DNA from 2 places in the Streptomyces sp. NPDC031121 genome. Region 1 is predicted to be linked to the other one. Evidence: riboswitches for the same ligand, from Rfam matches in the RefSeq annotation. Region 1 holds a riboswitch; the other holds the start of a gene.
What was found. Region 1 has a riboswitch for cobalamin ahead of ACZ462_RS24845 (ABC transporter substrate-binding protein). Riboswitches for the same ligand answer to the same signal wherever they lie in the genome.
Positions count from the first base shown of each region.

Region 2: linked by a shared signal. The riboswitch ahead of ACZ462_RS02020 (ribonucleoside-diphosphate reductase subunit alpha) and the one ahead of ACZ462_RS24845 (ABC transporter substrate-binding protein) in region 1 are both predicted to bind cobalamin.

Region 1 is NZ_JBVIGV010000013.1:206,937-214,617, reverse strand. Features, by position in the region: gene ACZ462_RS24850 (FecCD family ABC transporter permease) at 1-1,032, opposite strand, end outside; gene ACZ462_RS24845 (ABC transporter substrate-binding protein) at 1,029-2,078, opposite strand; cobalamin riboswitch at 2,109-2,286, opposite strand; gene ACZ462_RS24840 (cold-shock protein) at 2,632-2,835, shown strand; gene ACZ462_RS24835 (hypothetical protein) at 2,910-3,134, shown strand; gene ACZ462_RS24830 (alpha/beta hydrolase) at 3,171-4,445, opposite strand; gene ACZ462_RS24825 (hemerythrin domain-containing protein) at 4,849-5,409, shown strand; gene ACZ462_RS24820 (catalase) at 5,613-7,681, opposite strand, start outside.
Region 2 is NZ_JBVIGV010000001.1:421,662-429,342, reverse strand. Features, by position in the region: gene ACZ462_RS02040 (GntR family transcriptional regulator) at 151-915, shown strand; gene ACZ462_RS02035 (carbon starvation CstA family protein) at 1,107-3,260, shown strand; gene ACZ462_RS02030 (YbdD/YjiX family protein) at 3,257-3,457, shown strand; gene ACZ462_RS02025 (Uma2 family endonuclease) at 3,525-4,109, opposite strand; cobalamin riboswitch at 4,318-4,440, shown strand; gene ACZ462_RS02020 (ribonucleoside-diphosphate reductase subunit alpha) at 4,589-6,991, shown strand; gene ACZ462_RS02015 (ribonucleotide-diphosphate reductase subunit beta) at 7,050-7,681, shown strand, end outside.

The DNA of each region.
Region 1 (7,681 bases):
CTCCATCGGTGCGGCGACGGTGCGGGCGGCGATGTCCGCCCAGACCAGGAACACCGCGCCGGCCAGCGCCGCCGTCGGCAGGACCCTGCGGTGGTCGCTGCCGACGAACAGCCGGACGGTGTGCGGCAGGATCAGGCCGACGAACCCGATGGGGCCGGCGGCCGCCACCAGCACCCCGGTGACCAGCGAGAGCAGGACGAACATGCGGGCCCGGAAGCGGGCCACGTCCAGCCCCATGGTGGTCGCCGGCTCCTCGCCGGTCAGCAGCAGGTTCAGCGGCCTGGCCTGGACGAGGAGTACGGCGGTGCCGAGCAGCAGTGCGGCGGCGGGCAGCCACAGGGTGCTCCACTGCACGCCGCCGAGTCCGCCCAGCGTCCAGGCCAGGACCGTGCGGGCCTCGTTGCCGCGGCCGGCGGTCAGCAGCAGCAGGTCCATCACCGCGGTGAGCACCGACGCGAAGGCCACACCGGAGAGCACCAGGCGCACCGGCGTGATCCGGCCCCCGGCGCGCGCCGTGGTGTAGACGAGCAGCAGCGTCACGAGCGCGCCGGCGAAGGCGGCCAGCGACAGCGACACCGCGCCGAACAGCGTGAACCCGAAGACGATCACGGCGACCGCGCCGAGGGAGGCCCCGGAGGACACGCCCAGCAGGTACGGCTCCGCGAGCGGGTTCCGTACGAGGGCCTGCATCGCGGTGCCCACCACCGCGAGCCCGGCCCCGGTGACGGCGCCGAGCAGGACGCGCGGCGCGCGCACGTCCAGCACGATGTGCTCGCGGGCCCGCGACCACGCCGGCTCGGACCGGTCGGCGCCGAGGGCGTGGCCGACGATGCCCCAGACCTCGCCGGGCGGCACGTGCACCGAGCCGATGGCGAGTCCGGCGGTCACGGACAGGAGCAGCAGGACGCCCAGGCCCGCGAGGACGAGCGGGAACCGGGCCCGGCCGGTGCGCCGGGCCGGGGCGCGGCCGTCCTCCCCGGCCCGGCCGGCCGGGGCTTCCTCCCGCGGCCGGGCCGCGGCGGCGGCCGTCACCGGAAGCGCTCGGGGTGCAGGCCGCGGGCCAGGTCCTCGACCGCGTACGGCGGGCGCACGCCGACGAGGGTGGCGGTCAGCGGCACCACCACGAAGCGCTTGTTCCTGATCGCGGGAACGTCGGCGAGGGCGGGCTGGGAGAGCAGGAAGTCCTTCTTCTGCTGCACGCTGCCGGCGCCGGCGTAGTCGTAGATGGCGATGACCTCGGGCCTGCGCTCGACGACCTGCTCCCAGGAGACGTCGCCGAAGACCTCGCCGAGGTCGTCGAAGACGTTGCGCCCGCCGGCCAGCCTGATGATCTCGGTGCCGAGGCTCTTGCCGCCGGCGGTGAACGCCGCCTTGTCGCCGCTGTCGTAGACGAACACGGGCACGGCGGGGGCGCCCTCCACGGCCTTGCCGGTCTTCTCGATGCGGGCCCGCAGGTCGGCGACCAGGGCGTCGGCCCGGTCCCTGACGCCGAAGATGCCGCCGATGGTGCGGATCTCCTCGTAGGCGTCCTCCATGGACACCTGCTTCTTCCCGCAGTACTCGCGGTTGAGGTAGGTGTCGATGCCGGCGTCCGCGAACGCCTTGCGCGACCGTCCCTCCTTCTCCGCGAAGGCGCTGCCGTAGCCGCCGTACACGAAGTCGGGCTCGGCGTTGACGACGGTCTCGAAGGAGGGCTCCTTCGCCGCGAGCTGCTTGATGCCCTTGAAGTCCTGCTCGTGCTGCGGCAGGACGGGCGAGTCGGGGAAGGCGGTGCCCGCCATGCGGTCCTTCAGTCCGAGCGCCAGCATCAGCTCGGCCGGGTGCTGGTGGATGGTGACCGCCCGGGCGGGCGGCCTGTCGTAGGTGGTGCGGGTGCCGCAGTTGTCGACGGTGAGCGGGAAGCCCGCCGCCGGAGCGGCCGCGGGCCTGCCGTCCTCCCCGGCCGGATCGGTGCCGCCGCCGCAGCCGGCGGCCAGCACCGGGACCAGGGCGGCGGCCGCGGCCGCGCGCAGGGCGCGGCGGTGCGACGGGCGGCGGGACGGGGGGAGTTGCAGGGAGCCGGGCATGCCGACGTACACGTAGAGCCTCCTGGGGAGTCCGCGCTCCTCGGAACGGGCCCGCGACAGGCCAGTTTCCTGACTCCCGGATCGGCGTTCCCCCCGCCTTCCCACGCCGTGCGCGCAGTGGCTTCTGAGGGGCTGCTCCCCGGTCACAGTGGCGGGACCGTGCCGGACTTGCACCGGCTTCCTGTCTCCCGTCGCGGCGATGACCTGGAGATATTACATTCCGGTCACTTGGGCGTGAAGGGCGCACATGCCGGGGCTCGCGCCGGGGACGTGCGCCGCTGCGCCGCAACCCGCGCCGACGGGCCCGCCCGTTACCAGCGGCACCCCGACCGCGGCAAGCCGCTGCACGAAGTCCTCACCCGGCGGCGCCCGCCCCCGCCCCTCGGGAGGCGCGGCTCCCCACCCCGTCCGCCTCCCCCTCGGACGGCGCGCCCGCCCCCCGAAAGGACGCCCGGAGCGTGTGACCTGTCGGTGTGGCAGCCGCGCCGCGGGCGCCGTGCGCGGTAGGTCTGGGGGTCGCCGCCCGGAGCAGGGCGGCCGCCCGCAGTTCGCAGCAGGAGGCAAGATGGCCAAGGGCACGGTCAAGTGGTTCAGCGCGGAGAAGGGGTTCGGCTTCATCGCCCAGGACGGGGGAGGACCGGACGTCTTCGCCCACTACTCGGGAATCGCCGGAAACGGCTACCGCGAGCTCATGGAGGGCGAGCAGGTCAGCTTCGACATCACCCAGTCGGACCGGGGCCTTCAGGCGGAGAACATCATCCGCCACTGACGGCCCTCCGGTACCGGCGGCAGGTCTTCCTGGTCACAGCACTAGGCGGGGCGTTCCGTGGGTAGGGGCCTGCCGTGGACAGCGAGCACCGTGCCCTGCAAGCGGCCCGCCTCATCGAGGAGATCCTCCAGGCGGCGCACCGCGGCGACGACCGCCGCATCGACACCCTCCTCGCCCGCCTGGCCCAGGTCGGCAAGATCCGGGACCTCTTCGCCCTGCGCGAGCGGCTCTACGGGCTGCGGCCCGCCCTGCCGCCCGCCCGGCCCCCGGCGGCCCCCGGCGCGCTCCCCGCACGCTGAGCCGCCGGGGAGCCGGACCGGCCCCCGGCGCGCCGGTCAGGGGGCGCACTCCGTGTCGCGGGCGGGCAGTATGCCGTCCCGCAGGTAGTCGTTCGCCGCCTGACGGGCGCACGGGCCGTGCGGCGAGCCGAGGATCCCGTGCGTGCGGACGGGGACGGTCACCAGACGGGAGCCGCGCATCCTGCGGTGCATGCCCAGCCCGCCCTCGTACGGGGTGCGGGTGTCGCCGGCGGCCTGGAGCTGGAGGGCGGGCACGTCGTTGCGGATCTCCGGGAACCCCTCCCGCGGCCTCTCCCGCCAGAAGGCGCACGGCACGGGGCCGTTCACCAGCGGCCCGAACACCGGCTGTTCGGGGCGCGCCCGTTCGACGGCGCGCCGGTACCAGTCGGGGTCGCGCGGGGTCGTGACGTCGCCGCAGACGGTCGCCATGGCGGCGGAGAGGTCCGTGTCGGCCCCCGTGGCGCTCGGCCGCAGCAGGGCCGTCAGTACGGCGCGGAGGTCCTCGGAGGCCTCGACCGGCCGCCCCTCCGCCGCGTCGAGGAGTTGGCGCAGCGCGGCGGCGTACAGCGCGTTGTCGGCCTCGTCCATGCCGTACGCGTGCAGGACGAGCGGCAGTACGTGGTCGTCCACGTGGAAGCCGGCCACGGGTACGGGCCGCTCCGCCGCCTTCCGCACCAGGCCCTCGACGGTGGCGCGGACGGCCGCCGCGGTGGATCCGAGGCCGTGGCCGGGGTGCCGGGCGGCCCAGGCGGCGAAGTCGTCGAGCGCCCGCTCGCCGGCCGGGCCCATGGCCTGCTGTGCCCGCATCCAGTACGCGGCGGGGTCGGGCGCGCTGTCCAGCACCAGCCGGTCGACGCGTCCGGGGAACATCTGCGCGTACACCGCGCCGAGGACGGCGCCGTAGGACTGGCCGAAGAACGACGTCTTCCGCTCGCCCAGCACACTGCGGACGAGGTCCATGTCCCGGGCCGTGTTGCGGGTCGTCAGGTGCGGCAGTACGTCCGGGTGCTTCTTCCAGCAGGCGTCCGCGTCGGCCTTCGCCATCCGCAGGCCCTCCTCGAAGCCCGCCCGGTCCGCGCCCGCGGACCGCAGCCACGTCCCCCGCTCCAGCCCGCAGTCCAGCGGACTGCTGGCGCCGAGGCCGCGGGTGTCCATCCCGATGACGTCGTACGCCGCCGCGGTGTCGGGGGCCATCCAGGACCGCACGTCGGCCGGCACGGCGAGGCCCCGGGTGCCGGGCCCGCCCGGATTGGTCTGGAGGATGCCGCGGCGCTTCGCCGGGTCGGCGGCCCGGATCCGCGAGACCGCCATGCGGAGCGTGCGTCCGCGGGGGCGCGTAGTCCAGGGGCACGGTGACCGCCGTGCACTCCAGCCCTTCGGGGGCACGGTCGAGCCCGGGGCAGGCGGCCCAGGAGAGCGGCTGGCCGCGGAACCGCTCCAGGCCGTCGGCGGGGGCCGCCGAGGCGGCCGGGGCGGCGCCGGGTGCCGGTCCGGCGGCGAGGGAGAGGGCGAGGGCGGCGACGGCCGCGGGGCGCTTCATGGCCCTCACGCTAGGGACGGACCGGGCCGTCCCTCCATGGGGTGCGGCCCCCGCCGCGGGCTGCGGCGGGCCCCCCGCCGCCGGTGGGGTGAACCCCCGCATGGGGACCCGGCGGCGGGGCAGGCGGCGGAGGAGTCCGGACACCCGGTCCGGACTGCGTCCGGGAGGCAGACCATGGGACACGGTGGAGACGTGGTGCAGGAGCTCACCGCCGACCACGACGAGGTGAAGGAGTTCTTCGGCCGGCTGCAGACCGCCGCGGACGGCCGCGAGCGGCGGCGGATCGCCGACCGGCTGACCATCGAACTCGTACGGCACTCGGTCGCGGAGGAGCAGTACCTCTACCCGGCCGTGCGCGAACACCTCGACGGCGGCGACCTGATCGCCGACAAGGAGATCGCCGACCACACCCGCGTCGAGGAGATGCTGAAGGAGCTGGAGGCGATGGACCCGGGCGAGGCGCGGTTCGCGAGCTGCGTGGACGCCCTGCGGACCGAGGTCCTCGCGCACATCCGGGACGAGGAGGAGAACCTCTTCCCGACGCTGCGCCACAACTGCTCCCAGGAGGCGCTCGACGAACTCGGCGACCGCATCCGCCGGGCGAAGAAGACCGCCCCGACCCGCCCGCACCCGGGCAGCCCCTCCACACCCCCCGCGAACAAGCTCCTCGCGCCGGGCATGGGCATGGTGGACCGCGTCCGGGACTTCGTCACCGGCCGGGGCAAGACGGACTGACCGCAGCGCGCCGAGCCCGCCGCCCAGCCGCGCCGCCGACTCCCCGAAGCCGGCGGCGCGGCTGTCGGCGGCAACGCGCGTCCTCCGCGCCCTCCACGGCCCGGCGCCCCGCTGCCGCCGGGCTCCGTCACCGAGGACGTGCAGCGGCCCGCCCCCGGGCGACGTACGCAGCCGGGGGCGGGCCGCAGCGCGGGCAGCGTGCCTCAGCCGGCGCCGAAGCGCCCCCACACGCGGTGCTCGGGCAGCAGCCGGGCCAGCCGGCCGAACGCGTCCGTGCCGTCCGATCCGAGGGCGACGCCCTCGGCGCCGGCCGGCACGCCCGCGGCTTCCAGCAGCCGTTCCGCGCCGTCCCAGCCGCCCAGCGCCTTGCCGTGCCGGTACGCCTCGCCCAGCAGCAGCACCATGCGCGGGTCGGCGCCGTCGGCCTGCGGCAGCGCCGCCTTCGCGTCGAGGGCTCCTGCCGCGTCCGCCGCCGGAGCGGGGACACCGGCGAAAAGCAGGGCGTCGTACTCCACCGAGCGGGCCGTGGCGAAGGTGCGCTGGACGGTCAGCGCGTCCCCGTCGGAGCCGACGGTCCCGCCGGACGGCCCGATGACCAGCGGCAGCATGCCCGCCTCGGTGGCGGCGTCGCGGGCGGCCCGCACCTCGGAGAGGTCCCCCGTCCCGTCGGTGACGATCCCGAGGGTGCGGCCGTCGACCGGCCATGTGGAGCCCACCTGGGAGAGGGCCGGGCTGGGCTCGGGGTCGGCGAGCGGAACGGTCGCTTCGGGCGCCGGCAGGCCGAGCCCCTCCGCGACCCTCGCGCACAGCACCGGGTCGATGTTCGCCAGCACGCCCAGCTGCCGCTCCTTGACGGCCTGCTCGTAGCACTTGCCCAGTTCGAAGGTGTACGCGGCGATGATGTGCTCGCGCTCCGGCTGCGACATGCTCAGCCAGAACTGCCTCGGCTGCGTGAAGTGGTCCGCGTACGACAGCGGCGCCTCGCGGACCTTGCTCGCGGCGGGGACGGTGACGGGCGTCTCCACAAACGCCCCCGCCTCCGCGCCCGCGAGGAACGGGCAGCCCCCGTCCAGGCTGTTGGGGTGGTACGGGGCCACCCCGGTGTGCACGGCGGTCTGGTGCATCCCGTCGCGCAGCATGTCGTTGACGTCCGTGTGCGGGCGGTTGATCGGGAGCTGCGCGAAGTTGGGGCCGCCCAGGCGGGTGATCTGCGTGTCGAGGTAGGAGAAGAGCCGCCCGGCGAGCAGCGGGTCGTCCGTGACGTCGATGCCCGGCACGAGGTGGCCGACGTGGAAGGCGACCTGCTCGGTCTCGGCGAAGAAGTTCTTCGTGTTGGCGGTGAGCGTCAGCAGCCCGATCGGCTGCACCGGCGACAGCTCCTCCGGCACGATCTTGGTGGAGTCCAGCAGGTCGATACCCTCGAACGCCTGTTCGGGTGTGTCGGGGAAGACCTGCACGCCCAGCTCCCACTGCGGGAACGCACCCGCCTCGATCGCGTCGAAGAGGTCCCGGCGGTGGAAGTCCGGATCCACGCCGCCGAGGAGCTGCGCCTCCTCCCACACCAGGGAGTGCACGCCCAGTTTCGGCTTCCAGTGGAACTTCACCAGGGCCGTCCCGCCCGAGGCGTTGACCATGCGGAAGGTGTGGACGCCGAAGCCCTCCATCATCCGGTACGAGCGGGGGATGCCGCGGTCCGACATGTTCCACAGCGTGTGGTGGGCTGCCTCGGTGTGCAGGGAGACGAAGTCCCAGAACGTGTCGTGGGCGCTCTGCGCCTGCGGGATCTCCCGGTCCGGATGCGGCTTCCCGGCGTGGATGACGTCCGGGAACTTGACGGCGTCCTGGATGAAGAACACCGGGATGTTGTTCCCGACGAGGTCGAAGGTGCCCTCCTCGGTGTAGAACTTCGTCGCGAAGCCCCGGGTGTCGCGCACGGTGTCCGCCGACCCGCGGGAGCCCAGCACGGTGGAGAAGCGCACGAAGACGGGCGTCTCGACGTCCTTGGCGAGGAAGCGGGCCTTGCAGATCTCCGTGGCCGTGCCGTAGCCGGTGAAGACGCCGTGGGCGCCCGCGCCGCGGGCGTGCACCACCCGCTCGGGGATCCGCTCGTGGTCGAAGTGCATGATCTTCTCGCGCAGGTGGTGGTCCTGCAGCAGGACCGGGCCGCGCGGGCCCGCCTTCAGCGAGTGGTCCGTGTCGTACAGCCGGGTCCCCTGCGCGGTGGTCAGCCAGGGCCCGCCCTGCGCCCGCCGGTCCTGGCCGGCGCCGGTGG
Region 2 (7,681 bases), on a different contig from region 1:
AGGGTCTAATGATCGGGGGCCCGGTCCCGTTATCGGACCGACACCTGGGGGAGGGAGAAGGCCTGCCCTCCCACCCGTGTCACGATGTGACCGCACATATCGGAGGAGCCGGTGACGGCAGTGAAACAGGAGTCGGGAAGGCGGGCGGCGATGGCCACCGAAGGGGCGACCACCGAGCCGGAGGGCGGGGCGGCCACTCGCACCGCGCGCGTGCCCAAGTACTACCGACTCAAGCGGCACTTGCTCGACATGACGGAGACGCTGCCCCCCGGCACGCCCGTCCCCCCGGAGCGCACGCTCGCCGCCGAGTTCGACACCTCCCGGACCACCGTGCGCCAGGCCCTCCAGGAACTCGTCGTCGAGGGCCGGCTGGAGCGCATCCAGGGCAAGGGCACGTTCGTCGCCAAGCCCAAGGTCTCCCAGCCCCTGCAACTGTCCTCCTACACGGAGGACATGCGCGCCCAGGGCCTGGAGCCCACCTCCCAGCTCCTCGACATCGGCTACGTCACCGCCGACGACACCCTCGCCGGCCTGCTGAAGATCACCACGGGCGGGCGCGTGCTGCGCATCGAGCGGCTGCGCCTGGCCAGCGGCGAGCCCATGGCCATCGAGACGACCCACCTGTCCGCCAAGCGCTTCCCCGCCCTGCGCCGGTCGCTGGCCAAGTACAGCTCCCTCTACACCGCCCTCGCCGAGGTGTACGGCGTCCGGCTCGCCGAGGCCGAGGAGACCATCGAGACCTCGCTGGCCACCCCCCGCGAGGCCGGACTGCTCGGCACCGACGTCGGCCTGCCCATGCTGATGCTCTCCCGGCACTCCCTGGACGCCGACGGCGAGCCCGTGGAGTGGGTGCGCTCGGTCTACCGCGGAGATCGTTACAAGTTCGTCGCCCGACTCCAGCGCCCCGCCGTCTGATCCGTAGTTCACTCTCGTACCGCTATGCGGACGGGGGCTTACGGACACCGGGCGGCCCCCGTAGATTCCCTGCGCTCGCGCAGATGATCAACGAGGGGACGAGGATCATGACGGAACCGGAAGCAAAAGGGACACGACACCACGAGGCGGGTCCGGGCACGAGCCCGGGCTCGCCCTCCGCATCGGGCCGCATGACCCCGAAGTCGATCGCCGTGTGGGTGCTCGTGGCCCTCGTCGGGGCCGCCGGCTGGGCCGTGCTCGCCCTCTCCCGCGGCGAGGAGGTCTCCGCGGCCTGGCTGCTCGCCGCGGCGCTCGGCTCGTACGCGATCGGCTACCGCTTCTACGCGCGGTTCATCGCCCACCGCGTCCTGAGGGTCGACAAGACGCGGGCCACCCCCGCCGAACGCCTCGACAACGGTGTCGACTTCCACCCCACCGACCGCCGGGTGCTCTTCGGCCACCACTTCGCGGCCGTCGCCGGCGCCGGCCCCCTGGTCGGCCCCGTCCTCGCCGCGCAGATGGGGTACCTGCCCGGCACCATCTGGATCGTCGCCGGCGTCATCTTCGCGGGCGCAGTCCAGGACATGGTCACCCTGTTCTTCTCCACCCGGCGCGACGGGCGCTCGCTCGGGCAGATGGCCCGGGACGAGATCGGCCCCGTCGGCGGCGCCGCCGCCCTGGTCGCCGTGTTCGCCATCATGATCATCCTGCTGGCGGTGCTCGCGCTGGTCATCGTCAACGCCCTCGCGCACTCCCCCTGGGGCGTCTTCTCCATCGGCATGACCATCCCGATCGCCCTCTTCATGGGCTTCTACCTGCGCGTGCTGCGGCCCGGGCGGGTCACGGAGGTCTCCGTCATCGGCGTCGTCCTGCTGCTGCTCGCGATCGTCGCGGGCGGCTGGGTCGCCGAGTCCTCGCTGGCGTCGACCTTCACGCTGGAGAAGGAGACGCTGATCATCTGGATGGTCGCGTACGGCTTCGTCGCCTCCGTGCTGCCGGTGTGGATGCTGCTCGCGCCCCGCGACTACCTCTCCACCTTCATGAAGATCGGCACGATCGCGATGCTCGCCCTGGGCGTCGTCATCGCCATGCCGACCCTGCGGATGCCGTCCGTCACGGAGTTCGCCTCCCGCGGCGACGGCCCCGTCTTCGCCGGGTCGATGTTCCCGTTCGTCTTCATCACGATCGCCTGCGGCGCCCTCTCCGGCTTCCACGCCCTGGTCTCCTCCGGCACCACCCCGAAGATGATCCAGAAGGAGACCCAGGTCCGGGTCATCGGCTACGGCTCCATGCTCACCGAGTCCTTCGTGGCCGTCATGGCGATGATCTGCGCGACGATCATCGAGCCCGGTCTGTTCTTCGCCGTCAACTCCCCCGCCGGCGTCGTCGGCACCACCGTCCAGAGCGCCTCGCAGGCCGTTGCGGACTTCGGCTTCGCCGTCTCGCCCGAGTACCTCGCCCAGGCCGCGAAGGACGTCGAGGAGAGCAGCCTGCTGTCCCGCACCGGCGGCGCGCCGACGTTCGCACTCGGAATGTCGGAGATCTTCTCGGCCGTCGTCGGCGGCACCGCCATGAAGGCGTTCTGGTACCACTTCGCCATCATGTTCGAGGCCCTGTTCATCCTGACCACGCTCGACGCGGGCACCCGCGTCGGCCGGTTCATGCTCCAGGACACCCTCGGCAACGTGCACAAGTCCTTCAAGGACGTCAGCTGGAAGCCGGGCGTGTGGCTGGCGAGCGGGCTCGTCGTCGGCGCCTGGGGGTACTTCCTGTGGGTCGGCGTGAAGGACCCGCTGGGCGGCATCAACCAGCTCTTCCCGCTGTTCGGCATCGCGAACCAGCTGCTCGCCGCGGTGGCCCTGGCCGTCTGCACGACGCTGCTGGTGAAGTCCGGCCGCCTCAAGTGGGCCTGGGTGACCGGCGTGCCGCTCGCCTGGGACGTGGCCGTCACCCTCACCGCGAGCTACCAGAAGATCTTCTCGGACGACGTGAAGGTCGGGTTCTTCGCCCAGCGCGAGAAGTACCGGGAGGGCATCGAGGCCGGGCAGGTGCTGAAGCCCGCCAAGAACATGGACGAGATGCACACCATCGTCACCAACGCCACGGTGGACGGGGTGCTGTCGGCGCTGTTCGCCCTCCTGATCCTCATCGTGCTCCTGGATGCGCTCCGGACCTGCGTCAAGGCCGTCCGCGACCCCGCGTCGGCCACGCTCTCGGAGGTCCCGTGGACCGAGTCGAAGATCGTCGCCCCGGCCGGGCTCATCGCGACGCGCGAGGAGCGGGCCGAACTCGCCGCGGCCGGCCTGGAGTCCGGCGGCGGCCGCGTGAAGGAGCCGGTGGCATGAGCGGCGGCGTCCGCGGCGCCCTGGCGAAGGCGCGGTTCTACGTACGGGAGTTCTCCGGCGAGGCGGCGTACGACCGGTACGTCGCGCACGCCCGCTCCCACGATCCGGACGCCGAGGTCATGACCCGCCGCGCCTTCGAACGCGCCCGCACCGACGCGCGCGAGGGGGACCCCCGGGGCGGCTTCCGCTGCTGCTGAGGGCTGCCGCACCGGCGCATGGACAGGGGCCCCGCCATCCGGCGGGGCCCCTGCGCCTCAGACGGCCTCAGCGCACCCAGTTCTTGAGCGGCTCGGTCTGCAAGGTGATGCCGACGGGCTCGGGCAGAGCGATGTCCGATCCGTACGGTACGACGTGAACGCTCTCGTACCGGCGGCCGTTCGGCTGGCTGTAGACGGACACCTCGCACTTGGCCCTGTCGATGAGCAGGTAGACAGGGATGCCCGTCTCCGCATAGGCCCGGGGCTTCTCGACATGGTCACGACGATGCGTGTCCGAATCCCAGGACGTCACCTCGACGGCCATCAGGATCGGTTCGGGGTCGGCCCAGTCACCCTGCCCTACAAAAGCGTCCTCGTGTGCGAGTACGGCGTCCGGGATCGCCCGCCCCGTCCGGTACTCCTGCGCCTTGATCCCAACGCCTTGGTGCAGCCAGAGTTCGGACTGGTGCTGGATACAGATCCGCGTGAGCCACTGGATGATGCGCCCGTGGTCCCCGTCCGGCATGGCCTTGCTCCTGATGACACCGTCGATGAATTCCAGCCGCAGCCCCTCGATCTCCCGGGCGCCTATGCGCGCGAGGGCCTCGAATTCGTCGGACAGCATGTGGGGCCGGTCGGTCATCACGGTCACGCCTCGCTCGCCTTCCTCGATGGTGCTGTTCTCCTGACGATAGCGCCGGCCACCCGCCCGCGTCCGGCACACCCGGCGGCCCGGACTTCGACAGTCGGCGTTGCGGGGCGCCCGGTGGATCTCACCTACCGACTGGAGCTGTGAGGCCACGCTCAGCGAAGGCGGACACAACATCTAGGGGGTCCCGCAGAGAGCGCCCACCACATGTATGCTCATCCTCGCTGTCGCCGCAGGGGAATCCGGTGGGAATCCGGAACTGTCCCGCAACGGTATGAAGTACACCCATCGGTGTCACCGAAGTCCGACGACCTGCCGACAGTGCGCCCGGCTCGACCGAACCGGGTGCCGACCACGTCCGGGCCTCGCGGTAGGGCCTGCGGACGACGCGCGGTGCCGCCCCTTGCCGGGCCCTGCCCGCGCGCGCCCGCTCGCGCCCGCACCGCCGGTGTCCCGGAGCCGAGCGAGGGAGAGCTCCCCCCGTGACCATCGCGCCTTCCGCACCGCGCGCCGAGTCCGACCCGTCCGACCACGGAGCTGAGGCCGGGGGCCCCGGGGCCGCGCTGCTGCGCACCCTCACCGAGCTGACCGCCGACCTTGCCGACACCGACCCGGGCCGTGTCGCCGCCGCCGCGCTCCGCGGCCGCAGCGCCGCCGCCGACGAGGCCGAGCTGCGCGGGCTGGCCACCGAGGCCGCCGCCGGCCTGATCTCGGAGGACCCGGCGTACTCCCGGCTCGCCGCCCGGCTGCTGACGGTCGCCGTCGCCGAGGAGGCCGCGAGCCAGGGCTCGACGTCCTTCTCCGCCTCCGTCGAGGTCGGCCACCGCGAGGGCCTGATCGCCGACCGCACCGCCGAGTTCGTCCGCCTGCACGCGGCCCGCCTCGACGCGCTCGTCGAGCACACCCTCGCCGAGGGCGCCGACGACCGCTTCGGCTTCTTCGGCCTGCGCACCCTGCACAGCCGCTACCTGCTGCGCCACCCGATCACCCGCCGGGTCATCGAGACCCCGCAGCACTTCATGCTGCGCGTCGCCTGCGGCCTCGCCGCTGACGACAGCGCCGCCGCCGTCGAGGAAGTCGCCTCCCTGTACCGGCTGATGAGCCGCCTGGACTACCTGCCGTCCTCCCCCACGCTCTTCAACTCCGGCACCCGGCACCCGCAGATGTCCTCCTGCTACCTGCTGGACTCCCCGCTGGACGAGCTCGACTCGATCTACGACCGCTACCACCAGGTGGCGCGCCTGTCGAAGCACGCCGGCGGCATCGGCCTGTCGTACTCGCGCATCCGCGCCCGCGGCTCCCTGATCCGCGGCACCAACGGCCACTCCAACGGCATCGTCCCGTTCCTGAAGACCCTCGACGCCTCCGTCGCCGCCGTGAACCAGGGCGGCCGCCGCAAGGGCGCCGCCGCCGTCTACCTGGAGACCTGGCACGCGGACATCGAGGAGTTCCTGGAGCTGCGCGACAACACCGGCGAGGACGCCCGCCGCACGCACAACCTGAACCTCGCGCACTGGATCCCCGACGAGTTCATGCGCCGCGTGAACGCCGACGGCGAGTGGTCGCTGTTCTCCCCGTCCGACGTCCCCGAGCTGGTCGACCTGTACGGCGAGGAGTTCGACGCCGCCTACACCAAGGCCGAGCAGGCCGGGCTCGCCAAGAAGACCATGCCCGCCCGCGAGCTGTACGGCCGCATGATGCGCACCCTCGCGCAGACCGGCCAGGGCTGGATGACCTTCAAGGACGCCTCCAACCGGACCGCGAACCAGACCGCGCTGCCCGGCACCGTCGTCCACTCCTCCAACCTGTGCACCGAGATCATCGAGGTGACCAACGACGGCGAGACCGCCGTCTGCAACCTCGGCTCGGTCAACCTCGGCGCGTTCGTGCTCACCGAGACGGGCGAGATGGACTGGGAGCGCCTGGACGAGACCGTCCGCACGGCCGTGACCTTCCTCGACCGCGTCGTGGACATCAACTTCTACCCGACCGAGCAGGCCGGCCGCTCCAACGCCAAGTGGCGGCCCGTGGGCCTGGGCGCGATGGGCCTGCAGGACGTCTTCTTCAAGCTGCGCCTGCCCTTCGACTCCGCCGAGGCCAAGGCCCTGTCCACGAAGATCGCCGAGCGCATCATGCTCGCGGCGTACGAGGCCTCCGCCGACCTCGCCGAGAAGCACGGCCCCGTCCCGGCGTGGGCGGAGACCCGTACGGCGCAGGGCGTGCTGCACCCCGACCACTACGACACGGAGCGGTCCTGGCCGGAGCGCTGGGAGGCGCTGCGCGCCCGGATCGCCGAGACCGGCATGCGCAACTCGCTGCTGCTGGCCATTGCGCCGACGGCGACGATCGCGTCGATCGCGGGCGTGTACGAGTGCATCGAGCCGCAGGTGTCCAACCTGTTCAAGCGCGAGACGCTGTCGGGCGAGTTCCTCCAGGTCAACGCCTACCTGGTCGAGGACCTGAAGAAGCTCGGGGTGTGGGACGCGCAGACCCGCGAGGCGCTGCGCGACTCGTCGGGCTCGGTGCAGGGCTTCGGCTGGATCCCGGCCGACGTCCGCGAGCTGTACCGGACGGCGTGGGAGATCCCGCAGCGCGGCCTGATCGACATGGCGGCGGCCCGCACCCCGTACCTGGACCAGTCGCAGTCGCTGAACCTGTTCATGGAGACGCCGACCATCGGCAAGCTGTCGTCGATGTACGCGTACGCCTGGAAGCAGGGTCTGAAGACGACCTACTACCTGCGGTCGCGTCCGGCGACGAAGATCGCCCGGGCCGCTTCGGGCACCGCCGTCCCGGCCGCCGCGACCCCGCTGCCGCAGGCCGTGGACGCCGAGGCGCTGGCGTGCTCGCTGGAGAACCCCGAGTCCTGCGAAGCCTGCCAGTAGCCCCCTCCCGCCACCCGACCACCACTCCTGGAGGACGGCGCCGCGCGCGCCGACTGCTATGACCGACAAGAACCTGCTCGACCCCGGCTTCGAGCTGACGCTCCGCCCGATGCGCTACCCGGACTTCTACGAGCGCTACCGGGACGCGATCAAGAACACGTGGACGGTGGAGGAGGTCGACCTCCACTCGGACGTGGCCGACCTGGCGAAGCTGACGCCCGCCGAGCAGCACATGATCGGCCGGCTGGTCGCGTTCTTCGCGACGGGCGACTCGATCGTGGCGAACAACCTGGTCCTGACGCTGTACAAGCACATCAACTCCCCGGAGGCGCGCCTGTACCTGTCGCGCCAGCTGTTCGAGGAGGCCGTGCACGTCCAGTTCTACCTGACGCTGCTCGACACCTACCTGCCCGATCCGGACGACCGCGCGGCCGCCTTCGCCGCGGTGGAGAACATCCCCTCCATCCGCGAGAAGGCCCAGTTCTGCTTCAAGTGGATGGACTCGGTCGAGAAGATCGACCGGCTGGAGACGCAGGCCGACCGCCGCCGCTTCCTGCTGAACCTGATCTGCTTCGCCGCGTGCATCGAGGGCCTGTTCTTCTACGGCGCCTTCGCGTACGTGTACTGGTTCCGCTCGCGCGGCCTGCTGCACGGCCTGGCGACCGGCACGAACTGGGTCTTCCGCGACGA